Regions from separate parts of the Lysinibacillus sp. FJAT-14222 genome, predicted to be linked through region 4. Evidence: riboswitches for the same ligand, from Rfam matches in the RefSeq annotation. Region 4 holds a riboswitch; each other region holds the start of a gene.

Region 1 (7,885 bases), on a different contig from region 4:
CGAAAATAACAGCAGCTGGTGCTAATTCACGGATTTTTGCACACATGTCTGCAATTTGTGAAATGGTAAAGGATGGGCGTATTGCATAGCCCTTCGAACGTTGGATAGCAATCATTTTTGTGTTTGGTGTAATTGCAGCTGCAACACCTTCCCAATCAATCTCTTGATTATCGATTAAATCCACATGGCTATAACCGATTTTATAATCTTTTAATGAGCCAGTATCCTTATCGCCACCATCAACTATTGATTGCAATGTATCATACGGCTGACCTGAAATATAAAGTAATTCATCACCAGGACGAAGCACTCCGAATAAGCTAAGTGTGATTGCATGTGTACCAGAAATAATTTGCGGACGTACAATGGCAGCCTCCGCTCCAAAGACCTCTGCATAAACTCGTTCTAGATTGTCACGCCCTTCATCATCATAGCCATAACCATTAGACGGGTGCAGATGATAGTCACTTACTTGATGCTTTCGGAACGCTGCAAGCACTTTTTGTTGATTGAAGAACGCCATATCTTCTACCTTGGCATGAAAAGGGCGTACCTTTTCTTCTATTTTAGCAGCTAATGCTAATGTTTCTTCCGTTAAATTGGTTGTAAAAGTCATTATATTCTTCTCCATTTCACATTTGTTCAAATCTTATCTTAACAATTTGTGAGCTTGCCTGCAAAACTTGCTAATTGCATTAGGCACTAAGCCAAATTACGGACTTAATCTATTTATTTCTGCTATAATGAGATATTTGATATCTGATAATTCCAAATCATAAGTCGATGCTTTTCTTGGCAAAAACTTCTAGATACAAAAAGGTAACTTAAAGTTTTCTAGTATGTAATCTACAACAACATGAAATGATTTATTCACATAAGGGGTGAAAGGGTTGGCTTGGGAGGTTTTTAGTATCATTGGAACAATTGCCTTCGCTATTTCCGGGGCAATAATTGCAATGGAGGAAGAATACGATTTATTCGGCGTCTATATACTCGGTATCGTAACCGCTTTCGGTGGTGGAGCTATACGAAATCTACTAATAGGTTTACCTGTAACTACACTGTGGGGGCAAGATATGATGTTCCAAATTGCCATTGCAGCCATCACAATTTTTTTCTTATTTCCACATCGACTCATTCAACATTGGCATCGTTGGGGCAACTTCACTGATGCTATTGGATTATCGGCATTTGCGATTCAAGGTGCCCTTTATGCTGTGAAGCTCGACATGCCTATTAGTGCCGTTATTGTAGCTGCAGTTTTAACAGGATCAGGTGGTGGAATTGTTCGTGATTTATTAGCTAGACGTAAACCATTAGTTCTTCGTGATGAAGTCTATGGCGTTTGGGCAGCACTAGCAGGACTGATCATTGGACTTGAATTATTGTCAGGGGATATCTTTTTATATGTATTATTTGGTGTGATCACAGCACTAAGAATACTTTCATATATAAAGAAATGGCGTTTACCGTTGCGGAAGTTGAATCGAGCATAGATAAGTTTCCTTATACCGCTGCATAACAACAAGCCCAAATAGCTGTTATTTGGGCTTGTTTTTTTAGAATATGTGTTTCTCCTAAATCCTCAGTAAACTTTGTGCTTGTCGAGAATATGTGAAGGCACTAGTATTTCTTTAATTGAAAACTCATATGATTACTTCTCTAACAGCTGCATAGATTCCTCTAATGTAGCCATGTTTTTCATCATGGAGCAAGCTGCGTCCAAAATAGGAAACGCTAAAGCTGCGCCAGATCCCTCGCCCAATCGCATATTCATATGTAGCATCGGTTCAACTCCTAGCAATTCGGCAGCAATTTTAGCACCTGGTTCTTCGGAGGCATGAGAAGGAATGATATAGTCTTTTACTTTTGGTTCGAGTTCGTATGCAATAAGAGCAGCAATAGTAGAAATAAAGCCATCAATCACTACAGGTTTGCGATTTGCAGCAGCTGCAAGTATTACCCCAGCCATAGCGCCTATTTCTAACCCTCCAACTTTTGCAAGAATATCAATAGCATCATCGCGATTTGGTTTGTTTAATACAATGGCATTGTGAATGACCTCTACTTTATGCGCAATCCCTCCTGGTCCAACACCTGCACCGAATCCCGTCACTTCAATTGGATGACACTCGCAAAGAACCGATAATATTGCAGCACTTGGCGTCGTATTACCAATCCCCATTTCTCCTGTCCCGAGTACATTCGCCCCTTTTTTTATTTCTTCTGTAGCTACTTCAATTCCTACTTCAATAGATTGAATGGCTTCTTCCCTTGACATAGCAGGACCTTTTGCCATATTGTCCGTTCCATATTTTATTTTTTTTATGATGACACCAGCATCAAGTGGAATATCCTCTTTTACGCCAACGTCTACTGTAACAACTTTTGCATCTGTGATTTTTGCGATAGCACAGACACCAGTTCCTCCTCTAGGGAAATTTAACGTTTGAAAGACCGTCACATTTTGTATATTTGATGTTACTCCTTCATCACAAACACCATGATCTGCTGCACAGACAATAATTGCCTTATTATCTATCGTAGGAAATAGTTCGCCTGTAATACCGGATAGTTGCACAGCTAGAGTCTCCAGCTTCCCTAAGCTACTAGGCGGCTTGCAAAGTGCATCTATGCGTTCTCTTGCTTCCTCCATCATTTTGTGGTCGGCACTTTGAATGTTTTGAATCGTTTGTTGTAATAATTGCATGAAAATTTCCCCTTTCTTTTTTGCCCTTGTTACTCGAAGAATGATTTAGAGAAAAAATAAAAAGCCTGTAGTTTATTCCATAACAAATAAACTACAGACTTTTCCATCGTCTATATAACCGAAGCAGATAGGCAGGTCTCCTGGCTGAATTTCAACATTTCATAGAACCTTCCCAGAACGATGCTAGTGGCATTCTCTATGAAACTCCCTTTTACAGTGGTGGGACCGCTAAAGCTTTTCACTTTATTCCCTATTCTCCCGCAATGGGCACCTAATGCTTTTATGCAATTATTTTAAATTTACGTCAAAGTGGTTTTTGTGTCAACATTTTAAATGGAAAATTCAGAACTTTTTGCGTAACACTAGTGTTAAAAACTAAAAATAAGAAATTGAGCTTTCTTCGTTACTCCTATTCATAACATCGCCACGAAAATATATTAATGTTGATGCCCCTTTTTTAATGATTCTCTCTCTACTTCTTTTACAGCTTCTGTACCAATTGGTAAAATAACAGTTTCCATTAAATGCTCATTTCCCTCTGCAAAGGCATGTATAGTAACATTCCAAATTCCTGCTTCAAATTTACCTTTAAATTGATGAACTCCATTTTCGCTTTTTAAATCCTCCGTAAAATGAATATCCCTTTCCAGTAAATCAAATTGTAAACTTACTTTTGAATCTTGAATAATATTGTTTTGTTTATCATGAAGTGTAATGTTTAGAATTCCTTCTTTATCTGGCTGAATAACCTCGGGATCTGTTGTAATATTAAGGGTCACATCATCTATTTGTTCTTCACTGACTTTACCAAAAACTTCAGTAAAGGAATCAATTTTAGTATTTTCATCTAAAACATACTGATAATTTATATTCCAAATACCTTCCATTGGTAATTCAATTTTGGCAGCATAATAGTTTTGTTCTTTTGATAGGTTTATATCTTTAATATTATGATCCATATTTTGCATTTTTAAATCCATTATAATACTGAAGTTTTCTTCATTTCTTAGGTTTTCTGGAACTGATAATTTAGTTGTTAGTACTCCATTCTTATAAATATGATTGGTTTCGATATTGTTAAGCTCTTCAGCAATACTTGATACTTGGTTTGTATGTGTAGTGCTACAGGCATTTAAAAATAAAAAAACTGTGAATAGAAATAAAGATAAAAATTTCTTCATACTAATCTATCTCCCCAGAACAATAATAGTTTCAGTGTCCTGATTTGCCATAGTAGTGATATCTGTTAGAATGATATAAAGCCCATGAACAATTTTTGTAGTTATAAGCTGATTGAAGACCACGACAATTTGTATTACTTGTGTAATCATTTTGACAGTCATAAGATAAGAAAGCATAGTCACAATCACTTCCTACAAAGTTTTTCCATGCCCTTGGATCCCAGTGATTATAGTATCTATGATTAGAAACACTACCGTTGAATCGGTTACAGTGAACACGATCTCCTGGAGAGTGTTTTTGGCCCACCTCTGATCGGCTGCTTTTGCCATTTTCTGTACTAGTCATTTCACCATCCATTGACTTTGCGAAGTCTTTGAAATTGATAGTCTTTACTAGATCTATAGATTGAGATTTGTTCTTATCATTTTTAACATTTGTTTTAATTTCTTGCCCATTAGCCTTAAATTGAATATCCAAATTAGCATCATCTTCATTTATTGCGAATGTACCATTAGCAGTCAATTCAACCTCTTGTTCATTAATAGTTAATGAGCCGTTTTTGGCAGGATAAAATTTCTCATAACCATTTTCAGTTTTTTTCCATCCCTCTTTTTCTACTTCTTTAAGAAATTCATCTTCATCTCCCAATAGCTTTTTATCTTCTTCAGTAAGATCAATCTTCATAACTATTCCTGCTTTCCCCTGAACATTTCCGTCCTGAATAGCAGCTGCTGGCTCTGTCGCATTAACTATACTAGCATTTAGTACTCCCGAAAAAATAAATAGTGTCGATAAAGCTGCTACAATACCAGTTTTAAACCTTTTTCTAACCTTCATTCTTAATCTCTCCTTAATTTTAATTGGTATAGTTTTTCAAAAATTTATTTTAATATAAGTGGTCAACTACTTTTATAAAAATCCAAAAATTAAAGGGAATCTGAAATACAAATAGGTCCTCGAAGGCTCGCCCTTAGAACCTTCTCCAAAAAAGTAGTATATATTAGGATGAATCCCTTTTCTAGCCCTATATAATAACATTCCCGCTAGGAAATTTAGGATTGACCATTTACATTCCTGATAAAAGCATTGCAAATACAAACATTATAAATATCAAAAACGATATTCCCAGTACTACGGGAGCTAACCTTGAGGTTTGTCCTTTAATTACAGAAATTATAGCAACTATTAAACCCATAGAAGCAATTAATAGGATAATAACTGACATGAATGGCTCTGGTATTTTTGATAGTAAGGTACTAAAAAAAAGAAGAAAAAAAAGTATCTGAAATGAAAATGAAACTAATAATAATCTATTAATCATCTTTTTTTGTCTCCTTTAACTTGGTTTTGAACCTTGCTAACTTCTTCATACATTAACAAAAGAGGCTAAAATCCTTTGTGTAACAAAATAAAAATAATGATTTTTCAATAGTAATAAAACGCTTATTTTCCTCCTCTCATTTTGAAAAGTCTTTGAACAATTGTTGCACTCTCAAAATATGTAAATAAGTGTTTTATTTTTTACAAATCATCCTGTAGAAGTACAGAAATAACAACAGCAACACCATATATCTTCTGCAGTTGAAGGAACATCAAATAAGCGCAAGCCTTCATTTAATTCAATAATTTGCATATCATACACCACCTTACTACTTATTTAGTTTTATATAGTAATCACGCCGTTATATTGGGTTATACAACGTGTTTTACTAGGTACTAATAGATTTGTTTAAAGATTAATTTCTTGCTATTAATTGAGATTCACTTAAAGAAACACATCTTGAATATTAAGACACAGGTTATTTTATTTTTTAATTTTCGTTTTTTTCCGAATTCTTATATATGAATATAACAAATAGAACTTTTAAAACACCCGTATTTCCCGCAATTATTCTAACTTCATATATATTTCACATAATAATGCAGAATTACCTCAGTTATTGGTGATTAAAAGTTTTGAAAAACATTTAAAGGGTATATTATTCAAACTGAATCTTTAGTTTTTCTCTCATCATTTAATGACAATAATAGACCTTTTTTGGAGATGGAGATTGATATATAACCAAGGAGTGAATATCTTGAATATTAAACTACTACTTGTCGATAATCGTCAATTAGTACTAGAATGCTTAAAACACAGATTAAACAAAGAACCAAATATTTGCGTGATAGGGGCTCTTTCTAATCCTGAGTATTTACAACATGAAATAATCACTAACTCTCCGGATATTGTAATAATGAATTTCCGAATGGAATTATCTAACAAAATCGATTTAACTAAACTATTAAAAAATATTCCTAATTTACGAGTTGTTATATTATCGAAGCATGAATATACAGAATATATCCAAGCTTCCTATAATGCAGGAGCTAGCGCTTTTATATCAGAAGAAAAACCATTCCAAGAATTAATCTTTACTATTAGACAAGTATACTTAGGTGACAAAATGTTTCCTAAAGTTGAAAAAAATCAGATAGATAAAATGCTTACACAAAAAGAGTCTGAAGTATTAAAAAGAATAGCAGAAGATAAAACCAATATTGAAATTAGTAAGGAAATGATGATAAGCATAAGAACAGTTGAATACCATATCTCATCAATCATTAGGAAATTAGACGTAGAATCTCGAGTAGGTGCTGTCGTGACAGCTATTAAGCGAGGGTTGTTAAGTATTAAATAGCATACTTGTGTATATTAAGTATATTAACTGTATTTTTTCATCTAACGAAAGACTAATTCACGCTGCTAATAATTAACTAGTAGTAATGTTTACACTAAACGTAGTAAAAAGCACTCATCCTTGCACAATAGTGCGAATATTTCGAAATAGATGTTAGTATAAATTTGTAGAACATATCATATAATGTACTTTTTAAGTTAACTACAATTAAGTGTTATAGGTGGCGTTATCTTGAAAAAAGAATAAAAAAAGACTTGATAAAGGTAATATCTGTTCTTACTATAGGTGCTATTTTAATTCATTTGTCTACTTATCTCTTTAAATATTTTTTATAGTATATCTATTCACAAAAAAAGTAAGAAAAAAACAAGAAGCCTTTCGAAGGCTTCTTGTTTTTATCAAAATACATGATTCAATTTACTTATTTAAGAATACAGTGGCTATTTTTTAAAACAAGCAATAACGTGGTCCATATTATATCCACCTAGCAGAAAAACCCCACCAATACAAGCTGAAAAACTGTTCCTATACCAGTTCCACAAGCTCCGATTCAAGTCGCTGCTACAATTCTTGCCACAACTAAGTCAACTAAGAGTATAGTTGAAAGGCAAAGTGCAACTTCTGCTATGCACAAATACTTTCAGGAGCTTCTTGTTTGTTACTACTGTGATATATGCTTTGTTTTATCCATTTCACTCAGACATGTTGCACCGAGCAAAAGAATAGCGCCTATTATTTGTAGGGTCGTCATTTTTTCTCCTATAATCATTGTCGAAATAACTAATGATGTCAGTGGATCAATATAGCTTAATATAGCTATACTTTGCCCTTTTAGATGACGCATCCCGAAAAAGAACAAATAGAAGCCGATTCCAGCATGGACAATGCCCAATGCTATAAGTAAGCTAATTGACTTTATATCGATTTGCATGACTTGAAATCCATTGGTCCCCAAAAGATAAAGTGCAAGGAATAAAGCTGCTAAAGCAAGCTGAATAATCGTATTATCAGGCTCTTTTAATCCACGAATATACTTATTTGTGAATGTTACTATTGTATAGAAACAAGCTGCAATGAGCCCATATACAATACCGATATAATGTTCGCTCGTTTCAGTAGTTTGGCTTTGAACGATAAAAAATAGTCCTACTAGAGCCACGCAAATATAAAAAACTTTTCTTACTAATATTTTCTCTTTCAAAATTATAGGTGACAAACAAATCACTAGTACTGGAGCAAAGTAATAGCTTAGAGCAGCATTTGCGATGGTCGTCTCCTTATACGCTTGGAAAAGAAAAATCCAATTCCCGCA
Region 2 (7,885 bases), on a different contig from region 4:
ACAAAGGAAAATTTGGAAAAGCGATATATTGGCTGGACAGACTCGTCATTAGCTGATGCATCTTTGCTTTCTGTTGTAGATAAAGGTGTCACGAAAGTGCACGGTAGTGATTTGCTACGCTGTAGGGAAACAGCTGCTCGTTATTTTCCGAATGCAACTTACATGGCAGATAGAAGATTTCGAGAGTCGAACTTTGGAGAATTTGAAGGGCGAACATATGAGGACTTAAAATCGGATGGTCGTTATTGTTCATGGTTAGATGATCCCGTTCAGTCACCACCTCCAAAAGGGGAAGGCTTCGATGTATTTTGTGCGCGTGTCATTGAAGGATTCACAGCATTACCAAAAGATGAAGATACTTATCATCTCGTTGTACACGGTGGAGTCATTCGAGCGCTACTTGTTGCATTTGCACCAACTGAGCAACCTTTTTGGTCGTATCAAACACCGCATGATAAAATGTTTTCTTTAACGTTTACAAAAAAGGCTTGGGAGGAGGGAGCGAGATGCATGTCTTTATCGGAGGAGCCTATAGTGGAAAAACCGACTATGTTATGAAATTGCTTGCAGATCAACAAGTTGAGCTTGTAGATGGCTATGTACCTGATGATACTCCTGCCTGTGATGTACTTGTTATTAAAAACTTAGAGAAGTGGCTCATAACACAAGATCTTGAGGATGATGAAACCCTTATTAGAACCATTTTGACAAGGCTAAAGACTCTTGAAGAAAATTGTACACTGTATATTATTGTGACCGATATGGGACGGGGAGTTGTGCCAATGGAAAAACAGGCACGATTATTACGTGATGCATGTGGGCGTTTGTACCAGGCATTATTTGCTGAAGCCGAACTCGTTGTACGCATCTGGTACGGTATCGGGGAACTAATCAAATAATATAGATTTGAAAAATTTAGAAGGCTTTTCATTAAAAATGTTTGGGTTGATGATTGTTAAAACCTTCGCTATGTTTGTTAGTTGATTGGAGTGGAGGCTGAGTGACTCCTTGGGGATCAGCGATAGAGGAACCAAGGCTAAAACCATCACGTCCTGTGATAACGCCTTCGTGACCAACATCATGCTGTTGCTGTCGCTACGCTTTCGCGCAAAAAACATCTGTTGGCCCAAGCGGCTCATCGGACGCCCCCAGGAAGCTTTGTTCTGTGCGAAAGCGAAGCGGCAGCAACAAATGTTTTATCTGTGCGAAAGCGTAGCGGCAGCAACAAAGCACCCAGCCGGAACGGAAATCAACCACACGTTATAATGAATAGCCAAATATTAAAGGAATGAGGGAATGGGATGGATCGACAAAGATTGATGAAATTGACGCTCACTGCCATGGTAGCGGCAATTTGTGCAGTGGGTGCAGTCATTAAAATTCCAACATTTATTACAACTGCTGCGTTGGACTCTGCTCCTGCATTTTTGAGCGTTGTATTTTTATCTCCAGTATTAGCTGGGGTTGCGGGGGGAATTGGGCACTTGATTTCAGCCTTAACTTCGGGTTTTCTATATGGACCACTACATATTATTATCGCAGTGGAAATGTTTATTGTTGTATGGATCTTCGGGGTTATGCATAAAAAAGGAATGCATTTTTGGAAATGGCCTGTTGCGCTTATTTTAAACGGCGTTGTCTCACCATTACCGTTTTACTTTATCATTAGTCCGGCGTTTTACTGGGGTTCTCTTACTAGTCTTCCATTAGCAACACTTATTAATTTAGTCATCGTTGCCATTGTGATGCCAATTCTGTCTAAGGTGTTTGTGCGTAAGGAAGGTCGAGTACATTGAGAAATGCAATAAAAGTAGGTGGGCTCATTACTACAACAGATAATGCCGCAGCAATTGGTGAAAAACCACAAGATATTGTGTCTGCCCCAGATCAACTAACGGCATACTTGACCGCACGTGTTACCTTTTTAGAGCAGCTTGCGGCAAATGCTTTACCGACACATATCCTATTAGCTAATTTTTCAGGGGATGCTGCATGGTCTCGTTATGTTGCCGGCATTCAACAGGTCTTCGATGAGGTTGGTCTTATTTGTCCACCAATAGACGGTAGCACAGAGTCCAATATGCCGACTTTACAATCAGGTTTGTCCATTACGATGCTTGGTGAGCAGCAGAAACGTACATTATCTAAGCATGAATACCTTGTTTGGTACACATATGGACTGCCGCTTGTAGGCAATGAAGTCCTTGCGCAGCCTGAGGATGTCGCACAGCTACAACCTATTTTTCAGGCGTGGAAAGAGGAAATTGTGCAGCAAGTTTGGCCAGTTGGATCAAAGGGGCTGCAAGCAGAATTTACACGACTTTTTGATGATCAACAGGTCGGAAGTTCGTTAGATGTTGAAAAAACAGCTGGTCCATGTGCAGTCATTTTACTCGGAATACATCCAGAAAAAGAGCAGCTGGCACAAAAAAAATTTCCTAGAAATTTTGAAAAACTACGTAAAACTGCATTGTATTAGGGCTTGCTTCGAGAAAAAGTAGCACATTACAAATTGCAAGGGGCAAATCGCCTATTGCAACAGTAAACACAATATGTTAGATTTGTTTAGGAGTTAAAACACAATATATAGTATTTTGGACAAACGGTACCAATATGGTTTAAAAGGGAATTCGGAAAAAGAGTCATCTTAAGCCGAAGCTGTCCCCGCAACTGTAAGTGCTGACAAATGATGAATAGGCCACTGTGAAAAATGGGAAGGCTATCATTTGGAGGAAGCATGAGCCAGGAGACCTGCCGAGATGTTCAAGACAGCAACACATTCTTCGGGGATTGAGAAGTGGAGGCGAGAGATTTGTTCACTTCTTTGTGTGCATGTCCTTCATTTCCATTTCCGATTTTACAGCGATCACGTAACCGATAGATGTTGCGTGATCGCTTTTTTGTGTTGTCTGGAGAAAGAAAGGGAGAGAATGTGTACATGACAATTCAAATCGAACAGCAAATGGCTAAGCTTAAGAAAAGTTATACGGAGGATGAACTTGAAAGTTTTGTAAGGTTATCGGATCGATGGCTACGAAAAAACGACAATGCCACATTTGAAGCATGGGCGGATGCGATGATTTTACAAACGCTTAGCCTAATTGACGAAGAGGAGCCATACTGGACATTTGTCGCAGCGCAAATTTATTTAGAAAAATTATATGACCAATTTGCAATGCGCCGCGGTGTTTCGGTAAAAGATGTTTATAAGGTTTTCCCAGCACAATTAGCGCGCTATACAGAGGCTGGTTTGTATCATGAAAGTTTAACAACAAAATATAGTGAGCAGGAGCTTCAGGAACTTGCTTCTTATTTAGAACAAAGCCGTGATGAATTGTTTACGTATATTGGCTTAAAAACATTAATGGATCGCTATGTTGTCCGTGATTACACGAAAACACCAGTGGAGCTACCGCAGGAACGTTGGATGGTCATTGCGATGACACTTATGCAGGATGAAACAGAAAATCGTTTAGAAAAAGTACGTGAATCTTACTGGGCGATGAGTAATTTATATATGACTGTTGCCACACCGACATTATCGAATGCAGGCAAAACGCATGGACAGCTATCTAGCTGCTTTATCGATACAGTAGATGATAGTTTACAAAGCATTTATGACACGAATACAGATGTCGCAACATTATCGAAATACGGTGGTGGTATTGGTGTTTATATGGGCAAAATTCGTAGCCGTGGCTCATCTATTAAAGGCTTTAAAGGTGCATCAAGTGGTGTATTGCCGTGGATTAAACAGCTTAATAATACGGCGGTTTCAGTCGATCAGCTTGGTCAACGACAAGGAGCAATTGCTGTCTATCTAGATGTTTGGCACAAGGACGTCTTTACGTTTTTAGATTTACGCTTAAACAATGGGGATGAGCGTATGCGTGCCCATGATATTTTCACGGGGCTTTGCTTACCGGATTTATTTATGGAAGCTGTTGAGGCACGTGAGGAATGGCATTTATTTGACCCACATGAAGTGCGAGAGGTCATGGGCTTCTCACTAGAAGATTTCTACGATGAGAAAAAAGGTGACGGTTCCTTCCGAGAAAAATATGCGGAATGTATCGCCAATCCATTATTAAGTCGTGAGAGCGTACCGGCTATTGATATTATGAAGCGTATTATGCGTTCACAGCTTGAAACAGGCGTACCGTTTATGTTCTATCGTGATGAAGTAAATCGCATGAATCCGAATAAGCATGAAGGGATGGTTTACAGCTCGAACCTGTGCACAGAAATATTCCAGAATATGTCGGCTACTGAATTTGAGTCTATTACCTTAGAAGATGATGTCATCGTAACACGTCGCAAGCCAGGAGATTTCGTTGTCTGTAACTTATCATCTATTAATTTAGGTAGAGCTGTACCGGCTGGTGTTCTAGAACGATTGATTCCAATTCAAGTACGTATGTTAGATAACGTTATTGCCTTAAATACAATTCCAGTTAAACAGGCAGAGCGTACAAACTTGCGCTACCGTGGGATTGGACTTGGAACATTTGGTTGGCATCATTTACTAGCTTTGAAAGAAATTCAATGGGAGTCTGAGGATGCTGTAGAATTCGCGGACAAGCTATATGAGGAAATTGCCTATTTAACAATTCGTGCTTCCAACGATTTGGCAAGTGAAAAAGGTGCTTACCCATTATTTGAAGGCTCAGATTGGCATACTGGTGCGTATTTTGACAAACGTGGCTATGACAGTCATAAATGGAATGCGTTACGCGCCGCGGTTGCGGAAAAAGGTATGCGCAACGGCTATGTTATGGCGGTTGCCCCTAACTCATCAACATCCATTTTAGCGGGCAGTACGGCAACGATTGATCCAATCTTCCAAAAGAGTTATTCAGAGGAGAAAAAGGATTACAAAATTCCAGTAACAGTACCAGATCTATCACCAGTGACGACTTGGTATTATAAATCTGCTTATTTCATCGATCAAAATTGGACAATCAAACAAAATGCTGCACGAGCACGTCATATCGACCAAGGCATTTCACTTAATTTATATGTTCAAAATACGATTAAGGCGAAGGACTTACTAGCACTGCATATGAATGCTTGGGCGAGCGGTGTGAAAACGACATATTATGTGCGCTCAACATCTGTAGAATTGCTAGAATGTGAGTCTTGCGCGAGCTAGGAGGAAGTAACAATGACAACAATTATAAAACGACAAATTATGGATAAAGATGCACCGAACCGTTCAACAGGAATTGTCAACGGACGTTCTTCAAACATTTTAAACTGGGATGATGTGCGTTTCAGCTGGGCTTATCCAAAGTATAAAAAAATGCTTGGTAACTTCTGGACACCATTCGAAATTAATATGAGCAATGATGTCAAGCAATTTCCTGAGCTATCAGCGGATGAACAGGAATCATTTTTAAAAATAATTGGCTTACTGGCACTATTAGATAGTGTACAAACAGATTTTGCTGGCAAAGTGGCAGACTATTTAACAGATTCCAGCTTAAATGCGTTAATGATTATTTTAGCGCAGCAGGAGGTAATCCATAATCACTCTTATTCTTACGTGCTCTCAAGTATTGTCAATAAAGATGAGCAGGATCGTACGTTTGACTTTTGGCGTACAGAGCCAGTATTAGAGCGACGCAATGATTTCGTTATTAAGGGCTACCGTGCATTTTCGGAGGAGCCAACTGTTGAAAATATGCTAGAAGCGATTGTCTATGATGTGATTTTGGAAGGTTTATTCTTCTATTCTGGCTTTGCCTTCTTCTATCATTTAGCACGCAATCAAAAAATGGTGGCAACGTCAACGATGATTAATTATATTAACCGCGATGAGCAGCTTCATGTCGATTTATTTGTGAAAATTTATCAGGAGCTATTAGAGGAATATCCTCAATACGATACGCCTGAACGAGCAGCTCGTGTACAGGAGATTTTCCGTGAAGCTGTACAGCTAGAAATCGATTGGGCAAATGAAGTAATTGGCGATAAAGTTAAAGGCCTCGATGTGGAAGATGTGCATGATTATGTGCATTTCTATGCCAATGTTCGCTGTAATCAGCTTGGCGTGGAGCGTCCATTTGAGGGCTACCGCAAAAATCCATTGAAGTGGGTTAAAGCTTACGAGGATGTTGACTTAGGAAAAACAGATTTCTTCGAGCAACGTTCTCGTCAATATGTAAAGGTCAATGTAGAAGATAACGGCTTTGATGATTTGTAATGCTAAATACACCTCAATGTTGACATAACATTGAGGTGTATTTTTTGTGAGAGTACTCGGGTTAGGGGTAAACGACTTAGGTAAAATAAAGAAGTGCCCAGCTAAGAGGGAGACCTGGATTGAGTTCATAAAAGAAAAGGAGGCATTTTCATTCCTTTAGGTTATTGGAATGGCAATTGCGATTATCGTAATAACAAGAAAAAGAAATAAGTTTATAGTATCGTACTAAACTATTTCGCACTAAGAATCGATCATTAAATGTTATCGCTACACCTTTCCCATCCTTTTCGGCGTGAATGTGTAAATGTGGATCGCTTGTATTTCCCGAGTTTCCTACTTTTCCAAGTATTTGGCCCTCTTTTACTTTTTCGCCTTTTGCATAGGGGCTAATAAAACGGTAGCATCATGGTTCTCACATGATAGGGTGACATGATTTCCCTTAGGATTTTCTGGATCAGATTTAGGAGGAGGGAGATCAGATAAATCATTTTGGATGCTGACTACTTTTCCATTACAAGGACTATACAAATCATCTGCGAATATTTTATACTTATCCAATTCTTCAGGATATAGTCCACTTGCACGGGTTCCAATCGTATTTAATTTTAAAATGTCTAAAGCATATTTTTGACCTGGATGGGCTTGATGATAGTTCATTAACTCCTGATTGCCACCCTGTCCAACATAGTAGGTGCCATTCTTAAGTGGGAAAGATAACTCAATTCCTTTTTCGGCTACTGTATAGCTTTTTACGACCAAAGCATTATAAGTACCAAAAACCAAAATAAGGACAATATAAATACCAATTGAAAACTTTTGATCTAGTGTATATTTTATGGTGAACGGTAAATTACTTACCCTTTTCCAAGAAAAAACGAAAGTGACAATCAAGATAACCAACCAAAGAAAGCGAACATAATAACCAACCCAACTCCAGTTTCCTGCTTGAAATAACCAAACGATTAGTGCTGCAGTCACGAATGAGTCCAACAACCATTCCAGTTTACTTTTAAAAGTAGCTTTCCATAGCGAAATAATAAAGCTGGCAGGCAATACGATTAGCATACCAATGGAATAAAAGATTGGAAACACTATTTCTCATCCCCTTTTGATGCTTTATTGGAAGCTATAACATTATTGGCAATATATTTCTTCATCCTAATTTTCATTGCAACATAGTGATAATAGTAAAAGAACCTTTATCCCGGATTTCCCTAATTGAAGATATTCTAAGGTTGGTAGGCTGAACAACATTATCAATCGTGTCCCAAATAGTACGAGACACGAAAAATTAATTGCCACTTGAGAATGTTTTTCAGTTATAATTAGGAGCAAATGTGATTTAAATAGAACGGAGACGAAAGAATGCAGGCAGTTAGACAGTTAGGGCAGTATTTAGGGCCCTATAAATTTTTCACCTTGATTGCGCCATTATTAATGGTACTAGAGGTAACGATGGATTTACTTCAGCCGACCATTATGCAGCATATGATTGATACAGGTATTGCCAATGGCGACAACCCATATGTGCTGAAAATGTTCATATGGATGCTGATAAGTGCAGTACTAGGACTTGTTGGTGGGATAGGCTGCTCCTATTATAGTTCGAAGGCAGCTATTCATTTTGCATCGGATGTTCGTCAGTCACTTTATGAAAAGATGATGACGTATTCGGCAAAG
Region 3 (7,885 bases), on a different contig from region 4:
CGAATATATTCCTTTGAATATTCAAAATAATATTCCAGCTTTATCCTTACTTCCATGACTTGGTACAACAACCAGAAAAACACAATAACTGCTAATCCACGACTTATTACGGAAGAAATAGCCGCTCCTTTTACACCTAGCTCTGGTAATCCAAAGTTACCAAAGATTAAACCGTAATTTAATACAACGTGTAGCACATTCATACCTAGTGATACATACATCGTTTGCTTTGTCCAACCATGTACACGAATAATCGCTGCTAACGCATTTATAATTGCCTGTAAAAAAATAAAGCTTCCTATGATCACTAAATAGCTTTGTGCGTATTGAAGCACTTCCCCCTGCAAGTTCATCATGGTCATTAAATGACTTGAAAAGAAGAAGAATAAGACACTCATCATTAGTCCAACGACCAAATTCATCGTTACTGCTAAAGCGGAAATCTTCGCAGCTTCAAAAATGCGCCTTGAATCTAAATATTGAGATACAACAATGGAAGCACCATTACCAACTACTTCAAGTATTAAAATTGCAATATGAATATATTGATTGGCTGCACCAACTCCTGATACAGCATTGTCTGATAAAGCACTGAGCATAAATGTATCGGCTAGTCCCATTAACATAAATAAAAATACTTCTAAGAAAATCGGCCATGTTAAATGGAATAAACTTAACTTGTTAGTCTCTTTTATATCACTTTCTTTTCCTGTATCCGCCAATACTTTTCACTTCTCCTATACATTTCATAAAATATATAGTATCTTATCATAGATTTTTAGGCTGTAAAGAGTTTATGTATCAAACATCAAAAGAATATGCAAAGCTAGTATTACACATAAAAAAAATCCCTTTCACAGGACCGTGTGAAAGGGTTTCTTATCATGTTAAGCAAAGAGTCTGTAATTGCTCACGCTTTTCTTTTGTTAGATCAAATTCTTGCTCTAAAAATGCTGACTTAGAGCCATATCGGTTATCCATTGCATCAAATGCTGCCTGTAAATACTCCTCACGGGCAGACATTAGTGCATAAAATTGCTGTAATTCTCGATCGCTATAATCTTGCTGAATTGCCTGAGCCATTCGTTCTACTAAGGGACTTAGATGTACATTTGTATCTAAATAATCCTCCATTATCGTTTCCTCAGGTACATCTAAAGCGAGTAAAATAAGTGCACCACCAATACCTGTACGATCCTTCCCTACCGCACAATGATGAACAAGCCCTAAATTTTCAGGGTGTTGAATCGTTATCATTAACTCCTTAAACGAAGCATTATTAAAAGGCATTTGGGCGTAAAATTCTTGGAACATCTCTGGACTTACGACTTTATAAAAATCTTTTCCTCCTGTGTTTGTAGGCATCTCGAAGGCATGATTTCCCTTTGCTGGTATTTGAATATAATTAGCATAAGGGAATATCGGATTAGGATTATTTTGCGCTTCATGGTTATCACGATAATCAAAAATTGTTTTCACACCTAGCGTTTCAAAAAGTTTCTTATCCGCCATCGTCATTTTGCCAAGTGCCGCTGAACGATAAATTAAGCCATTCTTTACAGAACGCCCATCTCTCGTCTTATACCCACCCATATCACGAAAATTGTAAACAGCCTCAAACGGAATAATCTTCATATCAAACTGTTTCATTCACTGCACCTCCCTCAGTTAGCAAGCATCCTTATTTCTATTCTATAGAACAATTCGATATAATACCAATTTTCACACTAGGAAATCATACAATACTTATACTAGACTGATATGGAACTTTATTTGATCTTTTCTTTATCGAAGCAGAGTGATTTTCGGTATTACCTGATCACTTTTTCTGCAAAGCGGACCGGATTTCAGCATTACCCGATCGCACAAGCACCCCTCCATCAGAACAAGTTGAGGGAAGTCTTCACTGCCAGAGTAATTATCCATCAAAAAAGCTGCCCTCGATAAAGGACAGCTCTAAAATGCTATTTTCAATTAGATTATTTGAATAACTCAGGATATACCGCCTTGGCTATTAACTCAACAGCTTCGCCAATACGTGGACCTGGACGGTTTGAGATATCAGTATCGATATAATAAATCGCTTTATTTTGAATGGCAGCGATTGAATTCCATCCATCACGAGAAAGAATTTCTGCCGCTGGGTTATCCACATAGTTTACTGTTGTTAAAATGACTTCTGGATTTTTCGCAATGACATCTTCCTCAGATATCTCTTTCCAGCCTTTTAGCTCAGCAAATACGTTGTTAACATTTGCAGCATTTAAAATCTCTTGTTGGAATGTACCAGAAGCAGCTGTAAATATTTGTGGCTTCGGACTAATTTCTAAGAAGATATTTTTTGGTTCTTTTACTTCTTTGACTTTCGCTTGGACTTCAGCGATCTTAGCTTTAATATCTTCATTTAACTTTTCGCCTTTATCTTCAATTCCCATAACGGTTGCGATTTGTTGGATGTCACCGTAAACATCATCAAATGACTTAGCTGATTGAATGGCAAACACTTTAATCCCCGCATCTTCAAGACCTTTTAATGCATTTAAAGTTTCATCATTTCCCGTTGTATAGGCAATAACTATATCTGGCTTTAACGCTAAAATTCGCTCACTATTGAATGTTACAGAATCAGAAACACGCTCAATTTTTTGTGCTTCTTCTGGATACGTATCATACTCCGTTGCACCGACGATTTTATCACCAACGCCTAGAGCATATAAAATTTCTGTATTACTCGGTTGTAAAGAAACAACAGTTTTAGGTACTGCAGCAAACTCTACTTCTACACCACGGTCATCCTTAACTTTATAGCTAGTTTTCTCAACTTGTTGATCTTCCTTAGAAACAGTATCTTTATTAGTATCCTCTTTCGTACCGCAGCCTACTAATACAAGTGCCAGCATCAACACAAACAGCCATTGTAGCTTAAACAATTTCTTCATTTCATTTATTCTCCTTTTTCTTTTTCATTGGGTATGACTTACTAAGAAACGGTATTTCAGCAATACCAGCGTGTTGATTCATATAAACTGCCATTACAAAAAATACATTGGCTAGTAATCCTAAATAATCAAAGAGAATAGTTGGTACTTCTCGTTCTTCAGATACTTTGTGCAAAGCGCGATATGATTTTTTCGCCTCACTACGGCATAAATGTAATGTAGCAGCAGCCTCCGTTCCTTGAGGTAATACAAAGTTTTGTATTTCCTCCTTCACATAACTAACATAAAAATCATAGCGATCACTTAGCCAAGTCAAATCATCTTCAGTTACCGCTAACTTACCTCGGACTGAGCCATTTACATGGTAAGCCATTGGCAAAATAACTAGTAAATCATCCGCTACTAACTCTACCGTCTCTTTTTTCACTGCTGCCAAAGCGACGCCAATATGTGTTGTAAGGCTATCAGTTCGAATTTCAAAATCAACTGTTGATGCCTTTTCACGCATAAATGGATAACAAGAATAACGTGCATCTTTTTTCAAATCTAAGTCCCCGCTTTCCTTCATGAAAAACTCTTACTTTATCAATTGCGCCTTGGCGTAATTGTAGCTGTCGCTTCGCTTTCGCTACAGATAAATACCCTTCTTAGACTTGTCCTAAAATTTCAATAAGTGTGCATAAAAAAACGTCGTTCCTACCCCTAGGAAACGACGAAAATAACATAAATAATGTCTATTATATAGCACAACATAGCCTATGTATTTGCCGCATATTCTCCTAGCTTCCGAAGAGTATTTATACGTTCAAATAAAGGTCGGTCTCCTGGCTTGTACAGTTCACTACATTCAAACTTGTTGTGGATTATAAAAACCTTCCCATCTGATATTCGACAGTGGTTTATCATATGATTCCTGTACTTACAGTTGCGGAAACAGCTTTGGTTTTTCACCGAATTCCCGATTATGCTATAGTTCAGCACCTTTATTCTGCAAGAATTATTCACTTATAAAGCAGTTTATCATAGATTGATAGGAAAAAATAGCTGTGGAGTTTGGAATAAACAAATACGATGGATAAAAATCATGTAGGTATTTTCCCTTACGCATGCGGGTATTTTCACTGCCCCTGAGGGTATTCCTTCTACTCGCACATGAATCTGTCATTCTTCATAGATCAAATCGTTTTATTTTTTCATACTCTATTACCGAAAAAATTTGCACAAAAAAATAGCCATTCCATGACCTTTAATGGATGGCTTTCTTATATTTCTTTTTGTATTTAACATCTTGTTCTTCTTCAATTAAACGCTCCGCAATTTCTAGTAGTTTCGGGTCATTGGTTTCATCGAATAGCTTTTTAAAGGATACAATAATATCATAGCGTATTAATGTCGGATGCTTTTCGTCTAAGCATGTTTGGAACCTTTTTGCCAAATATGAAACGACTAAATCTCTTTGTACCTGCCCCGCTATACCTATTTTCCAAATTGCCTGCAAAGTATGCCTTGAAGTTACTGTTTTTTCATCATACGTCACTACCCAAATCTTTAAGAAGTCCTCTAATACTCTTTCTTCTGGATCACTTTTTGCTGCGAGCGCGCATAAAAATTGCGCAGCACTTGCACGCACATGTCCATTTTTGTATGTAAGAGCTTGAACAAGCTGTTCCCAAACTGCATATGTCCAATCAACTGGTTCCTGCATAATCTTCATCAATTCTTCGTAAGATTCGTATTGAATATCGCGGTCACGCTCTGTTAAATTACTAAAAAGTTGCATAATCTCTTTTTCCATGATTCATCCCTACCTTTATTGTTTCAGAACGTAATATTATTATAATTTTTTATGGTACACTTAATTTAATTTGCGTAAAGAAGGAGAGTCTATGAATAAATTTAATACTAGGAGACTGATTTTTAGATTAATTATGATTATTTCTTTAATCGTAGTTGCATATTTTATTATCCCGGTTTCCGTTCCCATAATATTAGCAGGTGTTAGTGCATTTTTTTTAGAGCCCATTGTTAATTTCTTTAAACGGCGATGGAAAATGTCTCGTAAAGTTGCAGTCGCTTTTATTTACATAGTGAGCGTTATCTTAATTTCAATTATTTGTTACTTCACTATTACACAACTTATGTCGCAAATAATTTTAATTTCAAAGCAAGCTCCCTATTATATTTCAAAACTATCAGAAATGTGGCTTAGTATGCAAGAAAACATTTCCAAATACACTGAAGACTTTCCACCTGAAGTAAGTACCTCGCTTCAAAATACAACAATGGATTTCATAAAGAAAATTGAAGAATCCTTTTTAAACATTTTCAATTATACCAAAGTTACAGCCTTCTTTTCAGAAATTCCAAGGCTATTTATCAGTCTTCTCGTTTATATGATTGCTCTATTTTTATTTATGCTAGATTTGCCCAAATTAAAACAAATTACTTATAAATATTTAAAGCCTAGCACTGCCAACAAATTAAAGATTGTCTTAAATCGTTTAAAAGGTGCTATTTTCGGCTATATGAAGGCACATTTACTCGTTAGCTTTATAATTGGAGGCGTCACACTTATTGGCCTTCTATTAATCCAGCCAAAATACGCAATAACGATGACAATCATTATATGGTTAATTGATGTTATTCCTTTCCTCGGTTCCATTATCATTTTGGCGCCATGGGGTCTTTATTACCTATTGGTTGGAAATATATCTATTGCTGTAAAATTATTCATCCTAGCTGCTATTTTACTCATTATTCGTCGAGTAGTCGAGCCTAAATTAATGGGGGAGCATATCGGTTTATCAACTTTACCTACATTAATTGCAATGTTTATTGGTCTTCAGCTATTTGGTGTGATCGGTTTACTTGCAGGACCTTTTGTCATTATTTTCTTTATTGCATTAAAAGAAACAGGTATTATCAAGCTGAATTTTAAAATATAGCACTATGTTTGGCTTCCAATAATAAAAAGGTCATCTTTGTATTTTTTCTTTACAAAGATGACCTTTTCGTTATTTAAATCGTCTATATAATAGTAAGACTTATTGAATACGACCGAAGCCTACTAAATATTGGTTCCACCAATCAAGTGATTCAATAACAACACCATTATTTTGAGCATCGATCATCGTGTTGTTACCTAAGTAAATACCTACATGCGCTACGCCTGAACCATAGCTGAAGAATACTAAGTCACCTACACGTGCTTCGCTTGCTGAAATACGTTGTGTTGCTAAATATTGTTGTGATGCTGTACGTGGTAAAGATACACCTGCTTGGCTGTAAGACCATTGTACAAGACCCGAGCAGTCAAATCCTGTTGATGGGTTACTGCCGCCCCAAACATAGCTACGGCCTAGGAATTGCTTAGCCGTTGAAATAGCATCACCTGAAGATGCAGTGCCTGTGCCTGATCCAACAACGATTTTTTGTGATTTCACATTGTTAGCATCATTACCATTGTTACTAGCATTATTTGTATTATTTGTATTATTTGTATTATTTGTATTATTTGTATTACCATTGTCACCATTGTTGTTTGTTGCTTGTACAACTGGAGTAGCTGCTTGAAGTGCACGTAAACGAGCTGCTTCTTCCTCTGCTGCTTTACGTTCTGCTTCTAAACGTTCTTCTTCTTGTTTCGTTGCAATTTGTGCTTTTAATGCAAGCGATTTTGCTTCGTTTTCAGCTTTTTTCACTTCCATTTCGCTTTCCTTTTGTTGAAGCTCTTGGAATTGCTTTTGAAGCTCTTTTTGTTTTTCATCTAATATTGCTTTTTGTTTCTCTAAGTTAGCCTTATCTGCTTCTTGCTGATCTACTAATTCTTGGTCAGCATCCATTAATGTTTTTACCGCTACGACACGATCCATTAAATCTGCAAAGCTTTTCGATTCAAGAACAGCACTTAAATAAATACCTACAGTGTTATCTTGCGCTTGGTATGCAGCCATACGTTCACTTAAAATTGTTGAACGTTGCTCAATACGTTTTTTAGTATCTACAATATTTGTATCAACTTCTTTAATATCTGCTTGTACTTTGTTAAATACTTTTACTTTTTCATCGATTTCTTTTTGTAAATTAGTTAATTCTTCTTGTAGCTTTTTAACCTCTGTATCTATTTTAGCTTTCTTATCTATCATTTGTTGAGATGTTTCTTCTGCGTGCACTTCTGTTGGTTGAACTGTATTAAATAATAAGCCGCCAGCTAGTGCTAATGCTAGCACCATCGACTTACGCCATTTATTGCGTTTACCCACGTTAACTTCTTTCCCTTCATTAGTCAATTTCGCTCTTGGTTTTTTAATGTAATCACTTGAACGATTCTTTTGTATTTTCTTATATCTGTATCAGCCTTTTAAAGTTTAGCATTATTAGCATAACTTTTATACTATTTCACAACTTTTTAATCGTTTAGTAAAACTCGAAATATTCTTGTAACATTCACGTAATTTCTGAATTATTCTCTAAAATACTATTCTTTTCTACAAAATAACTACTTTCACTATTTTCCCGTTAGACCCATTCTCTAATTTGTAATGTTTTTGTAATATTTCTCGAGAAGGTTTTGAAAATAAAAAAAAGGTAAGGGAACATTTCCCCTACCTATTACTTCATAGAACGTAACGCTTGAATAGAAAGCCGCACTAAAAGAATGGCGCATAAAAATAATCCTAAGTATGCAGCTGTATTTAAGTAAACAGCATACGAGTCATGAATAAACTGTGAGATTGCTAAAAGTGCTACAGAAATAATGCCAAAGGTAATACCAACGAGAAGCAAAACAAAACGGGAAAACAGATTTGTAATAAAACGAGCATTATGCTCATCCGAAAAAACATCGTGATGTAAAATAATTTTTCCGCTCTCCACCCGTTGAATAAGCTGGTCAACTCGTCTTGGCATTTTGCGTAATGTCGGAATAAGCATCGATAATTCTTCTT
Region 4 (7,885 bases):
GGTATCAGAGCTTAAACCAAGCTCAATTGCATCTATAAGCTGAGGGTCAAATACTTCTGTTAAACTACGGTGCACACCTTTACCAAACAAGCTTTTAAATGGTGTAAAAACATGCGCAGGAATAAAGAGCCCTCCTAACTCACGAACCTTTTGTTGCAATGTTCGACCATCACAATATATTCGTTGAGAGCTTAAATGAATATTTTTCATATGATTAGACATCCAATTTGAAAATTCCCTCATAAGCAAAAGCGTTGGAAAATAGGCAAGTACATGGATTGGCCCAAGGCAATGATGATCATAAATCTCAATTTCAGTACCCGGGATAAGGGTTGTTTCTTGATAACGAAGCCCTCCTTGCACTAGCTCCTTTAGTTCGCCCTGTCCAATCATCTCTGCCATCTCATCCATTACCTCTGGTGAATGACAATCAATAATCCCAATAATATCTAGTCCCTTTCTTGTACTAGAAGTCTCTAGAATTCTTGTTAACGTTAGCGTTTTACTGCCAGTAATTTTGACAGCGCGTCCACTAGAAGTACGTCCAATATGAATATGTAAATCTGTATAGAAATCTTTCATCATTGTAACCACTCCTATTATTTTTTCGTAAAAATGAAAAAACCTCACATTACTGCAAGGTATTTTACTCTTAATTATGAAGGTTGATTGCTGTGAGCACTATTAATCGACTCAAAGGCACCCGAGCCCTGTGATGACATTGTAGAAGAATCATATGCCACTAATGTTACTCCAATTTTCTTTTCTAGCTCATTAATTTTTTCAAGCTGTTGCTGATCTAATTGCGCAACCTTTACCTCTTTCATTTTCATCAAATCCTTTCACGAATAAAATTCCCCGTTTTAGATACATATATACACGAAAATAATGACTGACTGTCAGTCATTTTCTTTGACTTTATTTCAGCTATTTTGTAACATATTAAATAAGCAGGTCAAAAGCGAGGGATTCCATGTCAAAGGAAGAGAAAATTATTCAGGCTGCAATTGAAGTTTTTCGTGAAAAAGGAATAGAAAAGACAAAGGTTTCAGATATCGTAAAAGCTGCAGGTATTGCACAAGGAACATTTTATCTTTATTTCCCATCACGACTTTCAGTTATGCCAGCCATTGCGAAAGTTATGGTTGAAAAAATTATTGCTGCTATTAACGATGGTATTTCGACACAAGAGCCTTTTGTAAAACAGCTTGAAAAAGTAGTAGATATTGTTTTTTCTCTAACAGAGGAATATCGAGATGTATTTGCACTTATCTATGCCGGTATTACACAAACTGAGCATATGAAAGAATGGGAAAATATATATGCACCCTATTACGAATGGATGAATCATTTCTTATCTGTGGCTCAACACCAAGGAACGATACGTGCTTCTCTAAATACTACACGTTCTTCCAAACTTATAATTGGTCTAGTAGAATCTGCCGCTGAACAAATTTATTTGTATGACGACAGTGAAGAAGAAACAATTAGACTTCAAAAGCTTGAGCTCCTCGACTTTTTACATCATGCACTCGGTTTACGTCACACATAAGTGACGTTCTCTTTTAGACCAAAAATGACTGAATGTCAGTCATAATAATGGATAAATGAAAGGAATTTAGCTATGCAAAAAGATTGGATTTATGTTGGATTAACTAGTTTGTTTGAATTGTTTTGGATATTTGGTTTTAATGTTGCAAATGCTTGGTGGCATTGGATTATTATTGTGTCCTTAATTGCGTTGGATTTTCATTTCTTATCGAAAGCTTGTGAAAACCTACCTACAGGCACAGTTTATGCGACTTTTGCTGGGGTCGGTACAATTGGTACTACATTAATGGACATTTTTATTTTTGACGGGGAGTTTAATGCTATTAAAGGAATTTTCATGTTTATTTTAGTACTGGGTGTTATTGGTCTTAATTTATCTGATAACCCTTCAAAAGATCCTGTTGAAAAGAAAGGAGCTCATGCATAATGGGTTGGTTCCTTGTTTTATTAGCTGCAATTTCAGAAATTATAGGTGTTGTAGGTTTACGCTTTTATAGTCAGGAAAAAACTATACGTAATTTATTAATATATGTAGGCGGCTTTGGAATGTCTTTTGTGCTTTTATATGCATCCTTTAACTATTTACAGTTAAGCATCGCCTATGTAGTATGGATTGGTATTGGTACAGTTGGTGCTGTTCTCGTGAATATTATATTCTTTGGAGAATCTAAAAACCTGACTCGAATTATTAGTATCATCGCCATTATCATTGGTGTGGCAGGTTTAAAAGCAATATCTTAATTTGACTTCAATTCTTTATACTGTGAATAAGCCTTTTGAAATAAACTTTTTCGTTGAAACTTTATTTTATAACTATGTAAATAGTGTATCTTGAGGATTTTATCACTATTAATTAGAGTGACAGGCCAGAAGATATATATTATATGAAGTGGTTGATTGGAGTGGAGACTGGGCGACTCCTTGGGGATCAGCGTCACAGATGAGACCCTGGAGCGAGCAAAGCGAGTAAAGCGGCTCACATCGGACGCCCCCAGGAAGCTCTGCTCTGTGCGAAAGCGTAGCGGCAGCAACAAAGCGCCCAGTCGGAACGGAAATCAACCCCTCGCTTTGCCAAAAACCATAATTACAACCTTAATTTTTTGGCATAATAGGCTTTGATATATCAATCACTTTATGTAGTTTCTAAATCTTCCTTCGCGAATTGCTCTGGGATATACATTAAATATGGCTTACCTGTAAGTGGATGTGTTTGAATATCGGCATAAACGCCAAAAACATCTTGTAATAATGCCGGTGTAAGCACTTCTGCTGGTGTTCCAAAACAAACAATTCGGCCTTGCTGTAAAACATAAATTTGATCGCAATACATAGCTGCAATGTTTAAATCATGTATTGCAGCAACAACTGTTAAATGTAGAGTTTGAATTAGATCCATTAGCTGCAATTGATGCTGAATATCTAGATGATTTGTTGGCTCATCTAAAATAAGGACCTGCGCTTGCTGAGCGAGGGCACGAGCAACCATCACACGCTTTTTTTCTCCACCCGAAAGCGAGCTAAAGCTGCGTTTCTCTAAATGAGCGATACCTGTTTGGTTCAGTGCATCTTTTACAATTTGAAAATCTCGTTCTTGATCAAACTCCAATAGTTTTTTATGAGGTGTTCTCCCCATACTTACTAAATCATGTACTGTAAAATCGAATAAGACCGGTGTTTCTTGACTTACAACTGCTAAATTTTTAGCTATGCCTTTACTCGATTGCTTTAAAATATCCTGTTCATTTAATAATACTGTTCCACTTTCTGGTTTTAATAAACGATACATATTCTTTAATAGCGTTGACTTCCCACTACCATTAGGACCGATTAGCCCAACAAATTGCTTGTCCTTTATTTGAACACTTACTTCATGTAATATGCGTTCATCAGAAATGGAGAAAGATACTTGTTTCGCTTCTAATGTCATATGCTTTAATCTCCTTCACCGAAAGAATAATTGTTACGACGTAGCAGCCAAATGAAAAATGGTCCTCCACAAAAAGCCGTGATGATTCCAATTGGCATTTCTTCAGGGGCAATTAAAATTCTGGCAAGTGCATCTGCCCAAACTAAGAAAATCCCCCCTAGTAAAGCGCTAATCGGTATAACATATTTATGGTTTGAACCTACAATCTGCCGTACAATATGTGGAATGATTAGGCCGACAAATCCGATTGAACCACTTACAGCGACAAGCACACCTGTTAATAATGATACTAATAAGATAAGCTGTATCCGAAACTGTTGTAAGTTGACCCCTAATGTGACAGCTGCTTCTTCCCCAAGAAGTAATAAATTTAAGCTTCGATAGTGAAGCCATAACAAGGCAAATACTACAATAAAAATAACTGCAGGAATTAAAAGATTACTCCACTTCGCACCAGCTAGGCTTCCTAGCATCCAAAACATGACTGCCTTCATTCCCCCCTCTTGCTTCGACGTCATTAATATAAAATTTGAAATAGCAGATAAAATAAACGACACCGCCATCCCTGAAAGTAAAAGTCTAAAGACAGAGACTCTACCGCCCACACGCGATAAGAAGAAAACTAACCCCATCGCTGTGAGAGAACCTAAAAATGCAGATATGGACAGAGCATAAACGCCCAGAAATGAAAAAGCACCTAATATGATGACAGCTGTGGCACCAACTGTGGCACCAGAAGAGATCCCTAAAATATATGGTTCAGCAATTGAATTACGAACAAGTGCCTGAATAGCTGCTCCAGCAATTGCCAAGCCCGCTCCAACGATAGCAGCGAGTAATACACGCGGAGCTCGTATTTGCCAAATGATAATTTCCTGTGAGCGACTCCAATCTTGTTCGATTGAATTTTGTATAATTGGGATTTTAGAAAGGATGACCTTCCATACATAAAGTGGCGTAACGGAAACCGATCCAACCATAATCGCAATTGTCATTGAAATTATAAGTACTAGTAGAAGAGTCATTGAAAGTAGCATAAATTTTTTATTCATTTGTTTATTAACTCCTATCATTCATTATAAATGAAGCAAAAAAGGGTATTCCATGCAAATTACGCATAGAAATACCCTTGATTAAACAAAGTCAGAAGGATTTCCTTCTACTATTGTCCGTAATCGCTTTCATCCTCGTGGGCATTACAGGAATCACTAATTGGCAGGTCTCCTGGCTTCGAATCAATGTTACTATGATGGCCTTCCCATTCTAGAACAGTGGCTAAATCATCATAGAACTCCTCGTTACAGTTGCGGGACAGCGTCGGATTTGCACCGACTTCCCTTTTAAGTGACACATTGTATAAGATGTCACACCAATAGTATCTAATATTTTAAAATTATGACGATTCTATCATATATTTTAATAGTTAGTCTATAACTAATAGTTATTTATCAACTTAAGCAGGATAAAAGTTTTTGTGTTAACCTAAACAAATTATAAGGTTGACACAAAAACTTTATTTTTTTACACTATTATTATCAACATTACTTTTTAGGGGTGAAATAATGACAACAGTCGCGGAACACACGCATCACAAATTAAGAACAGTCGATATTGCCTATATTGGACTATTTTCAACATTGATAATGATAGGAGCTAATATCACGTCCATTGTACCTTTCATGATGGTTGGTGGAGTACCTATCACATTGCAAACATTTTTTGCTATTTTAGCAGGGCTTATTCTTGGTAGTAGAAAAGGGGCACTCGCTTGCACTGTTTATATGTGTATCGGTTTAGCAGGTGCACCTGTATTTGCACGTTTCAGCGGAGGCTTTGGACAAATTTTAAGTCCTACATTTGGTTTTATTGTCTCTTTTATAGTTGCTGCATTTGTCGCGGGGCTTATTGTAGAACGCAGTGGAACGAAGACAAGTTATGTAGTTGCTGCATTAATTGCAACAGCAATTAATTATTTACTAGGGACAAATTGGATGTACTTTGCCTACAAGCTATGGGCTAGTGCTCCTGATGCTTTCACTTATAAGATAGCATGGCTTTGGATGATGCCTCCTTTGCCAAAGGATATTATTTTAGCTATATTTGCGGGTATTTTTGCATACCGCCTTCAAAAAGTTTTAAAAATAATCCCTATTAAATAAAGAGATAAAAAACTGTCCAAAAGTATATAGCATACTTAATTGGACAGTTTTTGGTTCATCACCAAAAGTTGTGGATGACTTTTGTTAAAACGTTTACTATGCAAATAGTTGATTGTAGTGGAGACTGGGCGACTCCTCGGGGATCAGCAATAGAGGAACGAAGGCTAAAACCATCACGTCCTGTGATAACACCTTCGTGACCAACATCATGTTGGCCCGAGACCCTGCAGCGAAGCGGATGTTTTCTGTGCGAAAGCGTAGTGCTAACGTAGCGGCAGCAACAAAAGCGGCTCATCAAACGCCCCCAGGAAAGCGCCTAGTCGAAACGGAAATCAACCACACGTTTATGGTGCTGATCCCAGTTTTTTATTTTTAAACGTATTTTTTCATCCAGTTTAAGAAGTTATCAATAACTACATCTAGGAATTTGATAGTACCTTCATCTGTTAAATTGCCTTCTGTATCAAATTTAGTGTGTACTGCTCCAATATAAACATCATTACCACTAAGTAATGGTGAATTCACACCAGGTGAGAATAAAATATCTCGTAAATGTAATTGTGCTTTAACAGTACCTAAGTTACCCATTGATGCCCCCATCATGAATGATGGCTTGCCTATCATTACTTTGTCTATACGAGATAACCAATCGATTGCGTTAACCATAACACCCGGTACTGTACCATTATATTCTGGTGTCAACCAAAGAACTGCATCTGCCGCTTTGACTTTTGCCTTAAAATCTAATACTGGTTGTGGTGCTTCATTTTCAATATCTTGGTTATACATCGGTAGATCTTTTAAGCTTAATACTTCAAGATCAATTTTTTCTGCATAACGCTTTTGAATAAATTTTGCTAATTGCATATTATAAGATTCTTTACGGATACTACCTACGATTGCTACTACTTTCACAATGTTTCCTCCTAAATGTACATTAACTTTATTATTTGTAAAGCAACTTTATTTTATACCGCTCTAATAATAGGTTGCAAATTCCTCAACTGGTTTACGATAACCACGGAAGCGGCGACTGCTTTCTTTTTCCTTACCTATTGTCATCATTAGTGCAATTTCATGTGTTTCTGGCACATTAAAAAGAGCCCTCATTTGTTGCTGATCAAAGCCAATCATTGGACATGTATCCCATCCGCGATTTTTGGCCGCCAGCATAAATAACATAGCTGAAAGTGAAGCGTTACGAATGGCTTCCTCTTTCATAAATTCCTCGCCACGTTCTTCATAAAATTTCGTATTTTCAGCAACAAGATTTTCTAACTCACAAGCATTAATAATGCCTAAGTCTACCATCCCTTGACTAAGATTAGCAGTATTTTTATAGGCTTCTTTATCTCCTAATACAAGGATGACTCCTGAAGCTGAATGCACTTTATATTGCCCAAAAGCTGCCTCTCTTATTTTTTCTTTCATTTCTTCATCCAACACAATGATGTAATTCGTATGCTGTAAGTTAAAGGCTGAAGGAGCAAGCTTAACATCCTCCAAAATGGGACGTATATCTTCTTCGCTCATCTTGATGCCCTCTATAAAATTATTTGCAGAACGGCGCTTATCTATTAGCTTTGCAAATTCCATCTAGCTGACCTCCAATTATTTTTCTGTTAAGAGTATGTAATTTCCATTCAGTAGAGACTTATGTTTCTCTGCTGAATGGAATGAAAGATATTACTCATATTCTTTATCGAACGTAATCGTACTTCTTACAGTGTCAATAGGACGAACAAGTTCTTCAATTTGTGCACGCTTCGGCTCTAAAAATGGTGGCAATGATAATTTTTCACCTAAAGTTTCATAAGGCTCATCGCCCATAAATCCTGGTCCATCAGTAGCTAACTCAAATAAAATTTGTGGTGCTACTCGTGCATAAAGTGACTCAAAGAAGTGACGATTTACATAACCAGAAGTATGGAAGCCAAAGCCTTCAAATCGTTCAGTCCATTCATCTAATACAGCCCGATCCTCTACGCGGAATGCAGCATGATGTACTGTACCGAAACCTTGACGTGCTACCGGTAAAACTGTGTTGAATTCTACAACCATTTGTGCACCATTTCCGCCTTCTCCGACCTCAAATAGGTGGAAATCTCCTTCCTCTGCAATTTCTGTAAAGAGCATCACTTTTTCTAGCATTTCTTTGAAATATTTAAAATCAGCAACTCTCACAAAAACCGGGCCTAGGCCTGTAATTGCATATTCCAGAGGAATCGGTCCATCTTGCCATGGAGTG

The links. A riboswitch is a leader RNA that binds a small molecule or an ion and turns the genes downstream of it on or off. The one in region 4 is predicted to bind cobalamin.
Region 1: another riboswitch for cobalamin. It lies ahead of cobT (nicotinate-nucleotide--dimethylbenzimidazole phosphoribosyltransferase); the one in region 4 lies ahead of AN161_RS13275 (iron ABC transporter permease).
Region 2: another riboswitch for cobalamin. It lies ahead of AN161_RS24640 (ribonucleoside-diphosphate reductase subunit alpha); the one in region 4 lies ahead of AN161_RS13275 (iron ABC transporter permease).
Region 3: another riboswitch for cobalamin. It lies ahead of AN161_RS08535 (hypothetical protein); the one in region 4 lies ahead of AN161_RS13275 (iron ABC transporter permease).

What each region holds. Positions count from the first base shown of each region.
Region 1 covers NZ_LIYL01000021.1:208,263-216,147, reverse strand. The annotation lists gene AN161_RS10600 (methionine gamma-lyase family protein) at 1-616, opposite strand, end outside; gene AN161_RS10595 (trimeric intracellular cation channel family protein) at 891-1,496, shown strand; gene cobT (nicotinate-nucleotide--dimethylbenzimidazole phosphoribosyltransferase) at 1,655-2,710, opposite strand; cobalamin riboswitch at 2,823-3,000, opposite strand; gene AN161_RS10585 (hypothetical protein) at 3,148-3,891, opposite strand; gene AN161_RS10580 (hypothetical protein) at 3,923-4,729, opposite strand; gene AN161_RS10575 (hypothetical protein) at 4,951-5,178, shown strand; gene AN161_RS10570 (response regulator transcription factor) at 5,971-6,573, shown strand; gene AN161_RS10565 (DMT family transporter) at 7,235-7,885, opposite strand, start outside.
Region 2 covers NZ_LIYL01000059.1:183,918-191,802, forward strand. The annotation lists gene AN161_RS24615 (histidine phosphatase family protein) at 1-558, shown strand, start outside; gene AN161_RS24620 (bifunctional adenosylcobinamide kinase/adenosylcobinamide-phosphate guanylyltransferase) at 507-899, shown strand; gene AN161_RS30385 (hypothetical protein) at 888-1,139, opposite strand; gene AN161_RS24630 (ECF transporter S component) at 1,302-1,796, shown strand; gene AN161_RS24635 (hypothetical protein) at 1,793-2,479, shown strand; cobalamin riboswitch at 2,587-2,774, shown strand; gene AN161_RS24640 (ribonucleoside-diphosphate reductase subunit alpha) at 2,939-5,152, shown strand; gene AN161_RS24645 (ribonucleotide-diphosphate reductase subunit beta) at 5,165-6,205, shown strand; gene AN161_RS24650 (hypothetical protein) at 6,566-7,297, opposite strand; gene AN161_RS24655 (ABC transporter ATP-binding protein) at 7,571-7,885, shown strand, end outside.
Region 3 covers NZ_LIYL01000018.1:146,257-154,141, reverse strand. The annotation lists gene AN161_RS08550 (MATE family efflux transporter) at 1-722, opposite strand, end outside; gene AN161_RS08545 (tyrosine-protein phosphatase) at 883-1,650, opposite strand; gene AN161_RS08540 (cobalamin-binding protein) at 1,980-2,939, opposite strand; gene AN161_RS08535 (hypothetical protein) at 2,941-3,483, opposite strand; cobalamin riboswitch at 3,736-3,939, opposite strand; gene AN161_RS08530 (hypothetical protein) at 4,186-4,734, opposite strand; gene ytvI (sporulation integral membrane protein YtvI) at 4,826-5,884, shown strand; gene AN161_RS08520 (NlpC/P60 family protein) at 5,984-7,201, opposite strand; gene AN161_RS08515 (AarF/UbiB family protein) at 7,551-7,885, opposite strand, start outside.
Region 4 covers NZ_LIYL01000025.1:36,125-44,009, reverse strand. The annotation lists gene AN161_RS13300 (endonuclease Q family protein) at 1-582, opposite strand, end outside; gene AN161_RS30155 (hypothetical protein) at 657-827, opposite strand; gene AN161_RS13295 (TetR family transcriptional regulator) at 974-1,552, shown strand; gene AN161_RS13290 (SMR family transporter) at 1,625-1,978, shown strand; gene AN161_RS13285 (SMR family transporter) at 1,978-2,292, shown strand; gene AN161_RS13280 (heme ABC transporter ATP-binding protein) at 2,684-3,478, opposite strand; gene AN161_RS13275 (iron ABC transporter permease) at 3,484-4,530, opposite strand; cobalamin riboswitch at 4,675-4,867, opposite strand; gene AN161_RS13270 (biotin transporter BioY) at 5,041-5,637, shown strand; gene AN161_RS28860 (hypothetical protein) at 5,834-6,013, shown strand; gene AN161_RS13265 (NADPH-dependent FMN reductase) at 6,010-6,552, opposite strand; gene AN161_RS13260 (nitroreductase family protein) at 6,616-7,233, opposite strand; gene AN161_RS13255 (ring-cleaving dioxygenase) at 7,324-7,885, opposite strand, start outside.